DNA from 3 places in the Halobacillus sp. ABA4_118 genome. Region 3 is predicted to be linked to each of the others. Evidence: riboswitches for the same ligand, from Rfam matches in the RefSeq annotation. Region 3 holds a riboswitch; each other region holds the start of a gene.
The links. Region 3 has a riboswitch for S-adenosylmethionine ahead of ACXAGL_RS16810 (sulfite exporter TauE/SafE family protein). Riboswitches for the same ligand answer to the same signal wherever they lie in the genome.
Positions count from the first base shown of each region.

Region 1 (4,170 bases), 2.9 Mb from region 3:
CCGGAAATCGTATGTCGCAAAAGGGCAGTACTATAAGAACCTTCGGGGCTGAAATGCTTTTCAGCTCGATGCCTGCATGATCAGAAGACATACAGAGGGAAGTGGATAGCCGTATCAAATCAATGCGTACTCTGCCGTTTGTGCAACTCGTGAAAATAAAAAAGCTGTTTCCTCCAACAAGGAAACAGCTTTTTTTTATTGAAAACGACCGCTGAGCTCTTCCGCTTTATCCGTACGTTCCCATGGAAACTCAACATCTGTCCGTCCAAAATGGCCGTAGGCAGACGTATCACGGTAAATAGGTTTACGAAGATCGAGCATTTTAATGATTCCAGCAGGACGGAGGTCAAACAAGTCACGCACAGCGTCCACCAGCTTTTCTTCCGACACTTTGCCGGACCCGCTGGTATTGATGGAAATGGAAACCGGCTGGGCCACCCCGATTGCATAGGCGAGCTGGACTTCCACTGTATCCGCAAGACCTGCAGCTACGATGTTTTTCGCAACATAACGAGCCGCGTATGCAGCAGAACGGTCCACTTTGGTCGCATCCTTCCCACTGAAGGCACCACCACCGTGACGCGCATATCCACCGTACGTATCTACGATGATCTTACGTCCTGTTAAACCGGCGTCCCCTTGAGGACCTCCGATTACAAAACGCCCGGTCGGATTGATAAAGTATTTGGTTTCATCATCAATATAGCCTTCCGGTACAACGGGCCCGATCACCTGCTCTTTCAAATCCTTCTGGATCTGTTCGAGCGTGACTTCTTCAGCGTGCTGCGTCGAAATAACAATCGTATCCACGCGGACCGGCTGATCATTTTCATCATATTCAATCGTTACCTGCGTCTTGCCGTCAGGACGAAGGTAATCGAGTGTTCCGTCTTTGCGGACATCAGAAAGACGCTTGGAAAGTTTGTGGGCAAGAGAAATAGGCAGCGGCATCAATTCGGGCGTTTCATTGTTGGCAAAGCCGAACATCAGTCCCTGGTCACCGGCACCGATGGCTTCTATTTCATCATCGCTCATTTTCCCTTCACGGGATTCAAGCGCAACATCCACTCCCCCTGCGATATCCGGGGACTGCTCATCAATAGCCGTCAAAACGGCACATGTATCTGCATCAAAGCCGTATTTTGCTCGTGTATATCCAATATCTTTAATCGTCTGGCGCACGATCGATGGAATATCAACATAGGTATTCGTACTGATTTCACCGGAAACCAGGACAAGTCCCGTAGTTACTGTTGTCTCACATGCCACCCTTGCATTCGGGTCGTTTTTTAAAATTTCATCTAAAATAGCATCAGAAATAGCGTCACAGATTTTGTCCGGATGACCTTCTGTCACGGATTCTGATGTGAATAACCGGCGGTTCGCTGGCATTCTAAAAACTCCTCCTTCTGTAAGTACAAAGTATTAGACGGAACTCTTTACCAGTATGTGTAGAAAAACATAAGTTCATTTCATAGTGTCATCCTGGATCCGAAAACGTTTTCGTGCACGTTCTCAGTCAGAAATAATAAACAGGCGGCAAGGCCTGGTCATGGACATTTCCTTCTTATAAAAAGAAAAAACCCTTCCTATACCGAGGAAAGGGGCTGCTTCCTTTCGCTCTTATCGTCCAAGGAGCTGACTCCTTGCTTCAGGTTAGCACCATGTCCCTGCGGACGGTTGCTGGGTTTCAAAGGGCCTGTCCCTCCACCAACTCTGGATAAGAGAGTTTCCGTTCTCAGCTATCGTATCGAAAAGCGTGTTTAATGTCAATTGGATTCATCGGGTTTCGACGCACCCCTTCCATCCAGATTCAACCTGGATAAACGTTCTGTTCAAACCATCATAGGATAATAACAGCCATGAAATATGGCAGTGTTGAAAACTTTCCCACAATCCACTGAATAGTATGGACGATTAAAATAAATGTGTTATACTAATCTCACATTATTAAACTGCAAAGGCGGGACGATGCATATGAGTACAATAAACCAACTGTCAGAACTTAATCTTCTACTTTCCCAGGACCATGTCCACCACCAATTATCTGTTCCACATTTAGTGGAAAAGATTTTATACCGCAATGAAGGTACACTAACGGAAAAAGGGGCCGTTCAGGCTACGACAGGTACCTATACGGGACGCTCACCAAAGGACAAATTCATTGTCCGTGACGACGTAACCGAAGATAAAGTCGAATGGGGTGCTGTGAACCAGCCTATTGACGATGATACGTTTGTGAAATTATACCATAAAGTGCTCGATTATTTGAAAGACCGCAGGGAGTTATTCGTCTTCAAAGGTTTTGCAGGAGCGGATGAGCGCTACCGCCTTCCTATGCAGGTTCTTACAGAATTCGCCTGGCACAACTTATTCGCCCGCCAAATGTTCATCCGGCCGGAGGCATCCGAATTGGAGGAGCATGACACAGAGTTCACTGTCATATCTGCTCCAACCTTCAAAGCAGATCCTGACGTGGATGGTACGAATTCCGAAGCGTTCATCATGGTTTCGTTTAAACACCGCGTTGTCCTCATCGGAGGAACAGAATACGCAGGGGAAATCAAGAAGTCCATCTTCTCCGTCATGAACTACCTGCTTCCGGAAAAGAACGTCCTTCCGATGCACTGCTCGGCCAACATCGGCAAAGAAGGCGACGTTGCTCTGTTCTTCGGTCTGTCGGGCACAGGAAAAACGACTCTGTCCGCTGATCCTCAGCGCCGCCTGATCGGGGACGATGAGCACGCCTGGTCCCCCTACGGTGTCTTTAACATTGAAGGGGGATGCTATGCGAAGTGCATCAACCTGTCCAAAGAAAAAGAACCGCAGATCTATGATGCCATTCATTTCGGCTCGGTTTTGGAAAACGTCGTCCTTCAGCCGGATTCGCACGCGCCGGATTATGACGATACGAGCCTGACGGAAAATACACGGGCCGCCTACCCACTGGATCACATTGATAATACAGTCCAGCCAAGTATTGCCGGCCACCCAAATGCCATCATTTTCTTGACAGCTGATGCCACGGGAGTCCTCCCACCAATCAGCCGTTTAACAAAAGAACAGGCGATGTACCATTTTCTAAGCGGCTATACGAGTAAACTGGCTGGAACAGAGAGAGGGATTACCAAGCCGGAAGCGACTTTCTCCGCCTGCTTCGGCTCCCCTTTCCTTCCGCTTGCTCCATCAGCATATGCTGAAATGCTCGGAGAGAAAATAGACCAGTTCAATACGGACGTCTTCCTTGTCAATACAGGCTGGTCAGGGGGAGCCTACGGAGAAGGCGAGCGTATCAAACTGAGTTACACGCGTTCCATGATCCATGCCGCTCTGGAAGGTGAACTGAGTTCTGCCGAAACTTATAAAGACCCTGTGTTCGGCCTTCACATCCCGACCCACTGCCCGGGAGTACCGGACGAAGTCTTATTCCCGAGAAAAACGTGGAACAATCCTGCCGCTTATGATGAAAGTGCCAAAGAACTTGCTGAAAAGTTTCATGCCAACTTCAAAAAGTTCACGTATGCCAGTGATAAAATCAAACAGGCCGGCCCGACCCACCACACAAACTAAACAGAAAAAAATCCGCCGTTATCCAAACGGCGGATTTTTTCTGTTCAGCGGTGTTCCAGACGCTTTAAACATTCCGGCAGAACCTCATCCTTCATCATGAAGCTGAACCGGTCGTTATTTTTCAAGTTTCCCGGCAGATGCCGGAAAAGGACAGGACCATGCGTTTCAAAATAATGATCCTGATCAGCCAGCTCAGATATTGTAGCAAAATAGACATTCTTGATGACAGTTCCGCCTTTTCCATCGACATGATACTGCCCAAGATAAGTCAGATCATCAATATCGGCTCCTGTTTCTTCTTTCACTTCTCTTACTGCTGCCTGTTCCGCCGTCTCCCCTTCTTCTACTTTCCCACCAGGGAATTCGAGCCCTCTGTCTTTGTGCCGGGTTAACAGCCACTGATCACGAAAGCGGCAGATGATCCACACATGTTTCGGCTCTTCAGAAAAAGGGTGATCCTCGAAGGATAACCGGACAGGATTTTGATAAAAATCATAAAAAGTTTTCATGTCTCTTCAACTGCCTTTAATCCTTGTTATACGTTCGCTTTCCTGTTTAAATCGTACCATAAGCAGCCGCAAATACAAACCAGTCCCTCTC
Region 1 is NZ_JBSWWS010000001.1:383,817-387,986, forward strand. Features, by position in the region: gene ACXAGL_RS01990 (gamma carbonic anhydrase) at 1-52, shown strand, start outside; gene metK (methionine adenosyltransferase) at 196-1,392, opposite strand; SAM riboswitch class I at 1,621-1,727, opposite strand; gene pckA (phosphoenolpyruvate carboxykinase (ATP)) at 1,978-3,570, shown strand; gene ytkD (RNA deprotection pyrophosphohydrolase) at 3,615-4,079, opposite strand.
Region 1: linked by a shared signal. The riboswitch ahead of metK (methionine adenosyltransferase) and the one ahead of ACXAGL_RS16810 (sulfite exporter TauE/SafE family protein) in region 3 are both predicted to bind S-adenosylmethionine.

Region 2 (4,170 bases), 2.8 Mb from region 3:
TTCAGCGTGAAGTCGATGTATTTAATTTAGGAGGAAGCTTTGCAGAATTTAATACAAAATGAGGCAGCCTGGGTGCTGTCCTCGGATGAAAAAACGATGACATTTATTCACAGCCCTTTTTGCGGGACGTGCCACCTTGCCCGCAAGATGCTGATAACGTTGGAAGAGATGTATAAAAAAACACTATTCTCGGAAATGAACGCCTCTCTGCATCCTGCATTGATGGAACAATATCGAGTGGAAAGTGTTCCATGCCTCTTGATTACCCATAAAGGAGAAGTTCTTGAAAAGGTCTATGCTTTTCAATCCGTCCCACACATGTATGAAAAGATCATTCCCTATCTATAACCCGCCTTTATTCCCCGGGAAATGACAAGATAAAAACGGTAAAAAACCCGTCCTGCATAAACAGGGCGGGTTTTATTCATCGGCCGTATGACCAGTGATAAGCGGGTGGGAGGCCTTCCGCTGTTTTGATGATTAAACAATTTCCCCCAGGGACTGGACGATATCGAGAAAGGAAGCTTTATCACCGAACGATTCGTGGACCCTGCCTTCCTGATCTATGATAATAGTGGAAGGGACGCCCTTGCAGCCGAACGTATCGTATAAGCTTCGCCCATCATCAATCAAGGTAGGCTGGTTAAGAAATTTTTCAGCATATTCCTTTCCGGCATCAGGGCTGCGTTCACGACCGGGAACGTTAATCGTAACCAGCTCCACTTTTTCTTTGTCCATCGTTTCAAAGAGCTGCTCTTTTTTAGGTAAGTCTCTCCCGCAGTCAGGACACCAGGATGCCCAGAAAGTCAGGACGATCACCTTTCCGAAATGGTCGCTCAGACGATAGGTGGAGGGCTGATTTATATAAGAAAGCTCAAATTGAGGAGCACGTTCCTTCATGATTTCATCTCCTTACTGTAAAAATATACCTGATTATTATCTTTGACGTCCGTATAGACTCCATGCTAACATAACATATAATTTCACAGCGACATCATAACTTATCCAGAGTGGTGGAGGGACTGGCCCTTTGAAACCCGGCAACCGGCAAAAGCACGGTGCTAAATCCTGCGGAGCGTAAAGCTTTGATAGATGAGATCCACTAAAGTCTCTTCTATTTTAGGAGAGACTTTTTTGCATATCCAGATGTTCTTCTTTTCTGAAAAGTGGCTCATTTATGTTGACACGCTGGTGGCAGAGTGCTAAAATCCACTTTGTAGTTATGAAATGAATTAAAGCAGTAATAATTTAATAAGCTAAAATCTCTTATCCAGAGTGGCGGAGGGACTGGCCCTACGATGCCCGGCAACCAGCAGGTGTAACCGACCTGTCAAGGTGCCAAATCCTGCAGAGCATAACAGCTCTGACAGATGAGAGAACAGAAGATACATTGTTATTGAAACGCCATTCTGTTCTCGAACAGAATGGCGTTTTTTGAATGGGAGGGAACACATCATGATTACAATCAAGGATCTTTCTAAAGTTTTTCAAACGAAGGATCGGGAAGTGAAAGCTGTTGATGGCTTAAGCCTTACAATAAATAAAGGGGAAATCTACGGTGTCATTGGTTATAGTGGAGCGGGTAAAAGTACTTTTATCCGGCTGTTGAACCGACTGGAGGATCCAACAGAGGGCAGCATCCACGTCGGTGATCAGGATTTAACGGGACTCAGTAAGAATAAACTGCGTATTGCCCGCCAGGATATCGGAATGATTTTTCAGCACTTCAACCTGCTTTGGTCCAGAACGGTTTATGATAACATCGCTTTTCCGTTGGAAATTGCCGGTGTACCAAAGGAAGAACGGAGCAAAAGAGTGAACGAACTGATCGATCTGGTCGGTTTATCCGGCAGAGGAAACTCCTACCCATCCCAGTTGAGTGGTGGACAGAAACAGCGTGTAGGAATTGCCAGGGCGCTGGCCAACAACCCGAAAGTCCTCCTTTGTGATGAAGCGACATCCGCTCTGGATCCGGAAACGACAGACTCCATATTGGATCTTCTTGTAGACATCAATGAAAAACTCGGACTGACCATAGTTTTGATTACTCACGAAATGCATGTCATTCGTAAGATCTGTCATCAGGTGGCAGTCATGGAGCAGGGGAAAATCGTTGAAAAGGGAGATGTTCTGGACGTATTTCTTCATCCAGATCAGCCAGTGACGAAGAAATTCGTCGATCAGGTGATGGGTGATCAGGAAAAAGAGCACTCTCTGAAATTGATCAAAGATAAGTACCAGTCCGGAAAAATCGTCCGGCTGCATTTTGTAGGAGAGAGTACCAACCAAGCGCTGATCAGTGAGGTCTCCAGGAAGTTCGTCCTGGATGTGAATATTCTTCACGGGAAGATCACGCAGACGCAAAAAGGAGCTTACGGAACGATGTTTGTTCAGTTTGAAGGAGACGATGAGGAAGCAGCCCGGGCAATCGAATATATACGCTCGACTTCTGTGGAAGTGGAGGTGAACCCGGATGCTTAATGGATTACTGCCAAACGTACGCATGGAAGACATGATTACAGCCACAAATGAAACGTTGTATATGACTCTGATTTCCGTAGCCGGCACATTTATCCTCGGGATTCTGCTCGGCCTGCTGCTTTATTTATCTGGTCCGGGAGGGCTCTGGCAGAACAAAGTGGTCAATGCAGTGACAGCTTCTGTCGTAAACATTTTCCGTGCCATTCCTTTTATTATATTGATCCTGCTTCTGTTCCCGTTTACAGACTTCTTGATTGGAACGATCCGCGGTCCGAACGCAGCCCTTCCGGCGTTAATTATCGGAGGAGCTCCGTTTTACGCGAGACTTGTTGAGATTGCATTGAAGGAAGTGGAAAAAGGTGTCGTAGAGGCAGCGAAGGCGATGGGGGCTAAATCATCAACGATCATCTTCAAAGTCCTGCTGCCTGAATCCATGCCTGCCCTTATTTCAGGAATTACGGTGACCGCCATTGCACTGATTGGTTATACCGCCGTGGCGGGTGCGATTGGTGCCGGTGGTCTTGGAGATTTTGCTTATTTCTACGGTTTCCAGCGTAGTAATTTTGATGTGGTCTTCATTTGCACGGTGCTTATCATTATTATTGTGTTTATTTTCCAATTCATCGGAGATTATGCTTCCCGTAAATTGGACAAAAGATAAAAAACAAAAGGGAGAGATTATTCATGAAAAAAATCTGGACAACAGCGGTTGCGCTGTTATTCGTTCTTGTTCTTGCCGCCTGCGGTTCTTCTGAGGAAGATTCCTCCAGCGGTGAAGGAAATACGGAAATTACAGTAGGAGCAACAAGTGTTCCTCACGCTGAAGTTCTTGAAGAAGCAAAGCCGCTTCTTGAAGAAGAAGGGATCACGTTAAATATCGAGGAATACCAGGATTACATCCTTCCAAACCAGGATTTGGCCGAAGGACGTATTGATGCAAACTATTTCCAGACGATTCCTTATATGGAACTTCAAGAGCAGGATAATGATGATTATGATTTTGCCAATCTCGGCGGGATTCACATTGAGCCGATCGGTGTGTACTCCCAAAAGTATGACAACCTTGAAGACGTAGAAGAAGGTACCGAGTTCGTCATGAGCCGTTCTGTATCCACCCACGGTCGTGTATTGACACTTCTTGAAAAAGAAGGGTTGATCAAACTGGATGAGAGTGTAGAAAAAGTGGATGCCACGGTCAATGATATTGTCGAGAACCCTAAAAACCTTCAGTTTGATACCGGCGTGGACGCAGCCGGCCTTCCTGAAGTGTACAACAAAGAGGAAGAAGTCCTTGTAGCGATTAACACGAACTACGCGATTGAAGCGGACCTTGTACCAAAAGATGATGCGATCATCCTTGAAGGGACAAACTCCCCTTATGTGAACGTCATCGCTGCTCAAAGCAAAGACGAGGACAACGAGGCACTGAACACGCTAGTGGAAGTCCTGCGTTCTGAAGACATTCAAACCTTTATTGAAGAGGAATACGAAGGAGCAGTTATCCCTGTCTCCGACGATTCTGAATAACGGATAAAATAAGTGACTGCGGTTGATACTAACCGCAGTCACTTATTATTTATGGGAGGTTTTAACATGCAGGATCAGAATATGACGTGGACGCAGACATATTTACACGATTATAAAGAAGGAATGGGTGTCTTTGCGGAACACATGCCTGAAGTCGCCCAC
Region 2 is NZ_JBSWWS010000001.1:443,866-448,035, reverse strand. Features, by position in the region: gene ACXAGL_RS02360 (toprim domain-containing protein) at 1-30, shown strand, start outside; gene ACXAGL_RS02355 (thioredoxin family protein) at 40-348, shown strand; gene ACXAGL_RS02350 (TlpA family protein disulfide reductase) at 481-900, opposite strand; SAM riboswitch class I at 999-1,099, shown strand; SAM riboswitch class I at 1,264-1,377, shown strand; gene ACXAGL_RS02345 (methionine ABC transporter ATP-binding protein) at 1,456-2,481, shown strand; gene ACXAGL_RS02340 (methionine ABC transporter permease) at 2,474-3,142, shown strand; gene ACXAGL_RS02335 (MetQ/NlpA family ABC transporter substrate-binding protein) at 3,166-4,008, shown strand; gene ACXAGL_RS02330 (carboxymuconolactone decarboxylase family protein) at 4,075-4,170, shown strand, end outside.
Region 2: linked by a shared signal. The riboswitch ahead of ACXAGL_RS02345 (methionine ABC transporter ATP-binding protein) and the one ahead of ACXAGL_RS16810 (sulfite exporter TauE/SafE family protein) in region 3 are both predicted to bind S-adenosylmethionine.

Region 3 (4,170 bases):
CTGTCGTTAAGTAAACCTTTGCAGCTTCTTTCTGTTTATCCGGCTTGTAAATGTCTTCGATTTCGATCACACCGTAGATTGCCCCATCTTTCACAAGAGCCGCTTGACCATGTAACGAACGGGCCTGCTCTTCAGAAACAGGCAGTGTGATCGGGAGACTCCAGGGAGTGCCGTCTTTCAAACGAAGATTTTCAACGACGTGATCATAATCTTCCCTTGTTAAAAATCCTTGAAGCGGACTGTATGCCCCATTAGCGATTAAATCGATATCACTCAACGCCATCGCATCAAGCTCGATCCTTTGTTCCGGAAGCGTATCCGGCTGTGCTGTAAAACGATTGATTAACTGCCCGCCATGCGGTTGAATAATGGACATCATTCATCTCTCCTTTATTGTTTCGTATCTCCCGCTGTGTGGAGTCCACACTCGGTTTTATCAAATCCCTGCCATCTTCCTGAACGGCCGTCATCCAGCGCTTTCGCTGTGCAGGGGATGCAGCCGACACTTGGATAGCTTTGGTCATGTAATTCATTGTAATCCAAGCTATTTAGTCGGATATAAGTCCATACGTCTTCCCATGTCCAGTGAATTAAGGGGCATACCTTGATGGACTGGAAGCGTTCGTCCTTGTTGACGAAGTTCGTATGACTCCGGCTTGCAGATTGTTCTCTTCTTAATCCCGACATCCAGGCAGCCGCTCCTGTCAGGGCTTCTTCCAGCGGTTTGATTTTTCTGATGGCACAGCATTGGTCGGGATTCCTTTTCCAAAGGGCCGGACCATATTCCTCTGCCTGTTCTTCCACTGTCAATTCCGGCTTTTTCATATGGATGTTCAAATCCGGATACCTCTTTTTCACTTTGTCTATCAAATCATAGGTTTCCTGGAAATGAAGTCCAGTGTCCAGAAAAACGACGTCGGCATCCGGCTGTGCCTTTGCAATGAAGTCAAGCAGTACGATCGCTTCAGCACCGAAGCTGCACGCATAAACGAGCTGTTTTCCATAATGCCCGTAAGCCCATTGAATCACACTCTCTGCCCCTTTGTGTCCATCATCAATATCCATATGAAGTAAAGGATCCCCGGTGAATGTTCCATATGTCGGTGCACTCGTATTCATAAGCTCCTCCTTTCTTATCTTCAACAAAAAAACCTTTCTTCTGATGGTAAGAAGAAAGGAGAGTCATTATACATGATTCAACCGTTCTTCTTATCCTTCCAAGTGTTGATCACCTGCTGGAATTGGCACAGCTTCTGTTCATGACGACAGATCCGTTGCCGAGGCTTCCAAGGGCCAGTCCCTCCACCTCTCTCGATAAGAAAAATGTTTCCAGATTTTGTTCAAAAGATTTGATTCAAATATTAGACCCGATTTAAAGATATGTCAACATGCATTTTAAATATTACTAGTTTTCTGTTTATTTTATTGTAAACCATTGACAAATCGTCATCCATGTTTTAGCTTTGAATATATTATTCATGTACTTAGGAATTCCGCTTTCAGCGCGGGCTACATATATCCTTATAAAGAGCCGGGGGAGGAAACTGGTCTGATGATCCCGCAGCAACCTCACATTGGAAAAGGTGCTCATTCCAGCAGACGGTGGTCTGAAAGATAAGGAGAGGAAGCTTGACCTCTTCTGGATGAAGAGGTTTTTTTGTGCCTCTTCATGGTTAAAACCAAGTAATCTTATGTGTTTAATCAAAAGGAGAGGTACGATGAAGAAATTACTTATATTTTCACTGGTTGGATTCTTTGCTCAATTGATGGATGGAGCCCTCGGAATGGGATTTGGTTTAAGCTCCTCCACCATCCTCCTCGCCTATGGAATGGCTCCGGCGGTGGCCTCCGCCTCTATTCATTTGTCCCAGATTGCTACAACGGCAGCTTCCGGGTTTTCCCATTATAAATTCGGCAACGTGGATAAGCGTCTCGTTTTGACTCTTGCTCTCCCCGGAGGGATCAGTGCCTTTGCCGGGGCTGCTCTGCTCAGCTGGATTCCAGGTGAGCTGATCCGCCCGTACATTTCCGTTTTTTTACTAGGGCTTGGCGTTTATGTGGTCATCCGCTTTTTACTGATGAATCGAGTGAAGCCCTTGCATACAGAAAAAAGACCATTTCGACGGCGCTTCTTGTTTCCCTTAGGTTTTCTGGGCGGTTTTCTTGATGCCGTGGGCGGCGGGGGTTGGGGGCCGGTAAATACACCTGTTCTCTTATCCAGCAAAGGAATCCTTCCCAGAAAAGTCATCGGCACCGTAGATACAAGTGAATTCATCGTTACTTTATCTGCTACGGCCGGCTTCCTGATCTTCCTTGGGTGGGAAGAGCTGAGCTGGATGCTTGTGCTCGCCTTTGTGATCGGTGGCGTTATTGCAGCCCCCCTCGCTGCCTGGCTTGTGAAAAAACTCCCCCCTCTCGTGCTTGGGGTAGCGGCGGGTGGATTTATCATTTTGACGAACAGCCGGACCCTGCTCACCTATGCCACATGGAGTGAACAGACCTTAGTTATCATCTACAGCCTGCTTCTTGCCGGATATGCTGCTGCCGTTATCTTCTCAGTTCGAAAATATATTCAACGGCACCGGCACCCGCAGACGGAAACACGGTTAAAAAAAGCGCAGTTCTAATGGAGAACTGCGCTTTCAGCTTATAGAATGACAAGCTTAGAAAACAAACCGCCAAGGCGTTTGTCTAATGGTCGATCAATATCCTCTGTGAAACCATTTCTTTCATCTCCGCTCCTGCATTCAGACCATAGACCATTACAAAAGGCTGCCGGGAAAAATCCCGACAGCCTGCGAACGCTGTTCTAAATCCAGAAGCGCTGCATTTTATTCGATAGAGAAGATATAGCTGTAAATCGGCTGGCCACCATGGTGAATTTCCACCTCTAAATCTTCAAAGGTTTCTTCCACATAAGCTTCCAGTTCAGCCACATCCTTATCGTCCACATCTTCCCCTGTAAGAATAGTAAGGATTTCATCTTCATCCTCATCAATCATCTGGTTCAGCAGTGTTTTCGCTGTTGTGAGGGCGTCTTTATCGGTAGCTGATATCTTCCCGTCGGAAATCCCCATAAAATGACCCTTTTCAATATCAAGTCCGTCAATCTGGGTGTCCCGGACGGCATAGGTAATCTGCCCCGTCTTCACTTCTGACATCAAACTGGTCATTTCTTCTTTGTTCGTATCGAGATCTGCTTCAGGATTGAAACCAAGCATAGCACTCATCCCTTGAGGAATGGTCTTCGTCGGGATGACAGCCACTTCCGCTTCCGCCATCTCTGCAGCCTGTTCTGCTGCCATCACGATGTTTTTGTTATTCGGAAGAATGAACACGCGTTCTGCATGCGCTTCTTTAATAGCCTCCGATAAGTCCTGGGTACTAGGATTCATCGTTTGACCACCCTGGATGATTACTGTGGCTCCGAGGCTTTCGAAAAGTTTCTTCATCCCCTCGCCCATACTGACGGTGACAATACCATATGGCGCTTTTTTCTCAGGCACGGCTTTTTCTTTCTTATTACCTACGAGGGACGTATGCTGCTCCCTCATGTTTTCAATCTTCATATTGATCAGGCTTCCATACTTCTGTCCAAGCGTCATAGCTTCACCCGGGTACTCGACATGGACGTGAACTTTGACCAGTTCTTCGTCAGACACGACGAGCAGGGAATCACCGAATTCACTCAGCTGATTACGGAAAGCTTCTTCATCATAAGGATTCTCAGCAAGCTTATCCTCTTCGAATTTCACCATGAACTCCGTACAATAGCCGTAATGGATATCTTCGGTATTCATGAAGTCCTGGGCAAGTTTATGGTGTTCGGCGTTTACCATTTCATTCATGGAAACCAATTCTTCAACATCCGGCATTTCCTCGCCTTTCAAGTTGGCCAGAAATCCTTCATAAATGGTAACAAGTCCCTGGCCCCCGCTGTCGACCACACCGACTTCCTTTAGAACCGGAAGAAGTTCTGGTGTCCGCTTCAAGGAAGCTTTGGCTGCTTTTACGACACCTTCCATGAAAGGAATGAAGTCCACTTCTTTTTCAGCTATTTCCACAGATGCTTCCGCTGCTTCACGGGCAACAGTTAAGATCGTTCCTTCCACAGGTTTCATCACAGCTTTATAAGCTGTTTTCACACCACCCTGCAGGGCCTCAGAGAAA
Region 3 is NZ_JBSWWS010000001.1:3,283,054-3,287,223, reverse strand. Features, by position in the region: gene sat (sulfate adenylyltransferase) at 1-376, opposite strand, end outside; gene ACXAGL_RS16815 (phosphoadenylyl-sulfate reductase) at 391-1,119, opposite strand; SAM riboswitch class I at 1,207-1,321, opposite strand; SAM riboswitch class I at 1,519-1,621, shown strand; gene ACXAGL_RS16810 (sulfite exporter TauE/SafE family protein) at 1,719-2,627, shown strand; gene ACXAGL_RS16805 (DAK2 domain-containing protein) at 2,832-4,170, opposite strand, start outside.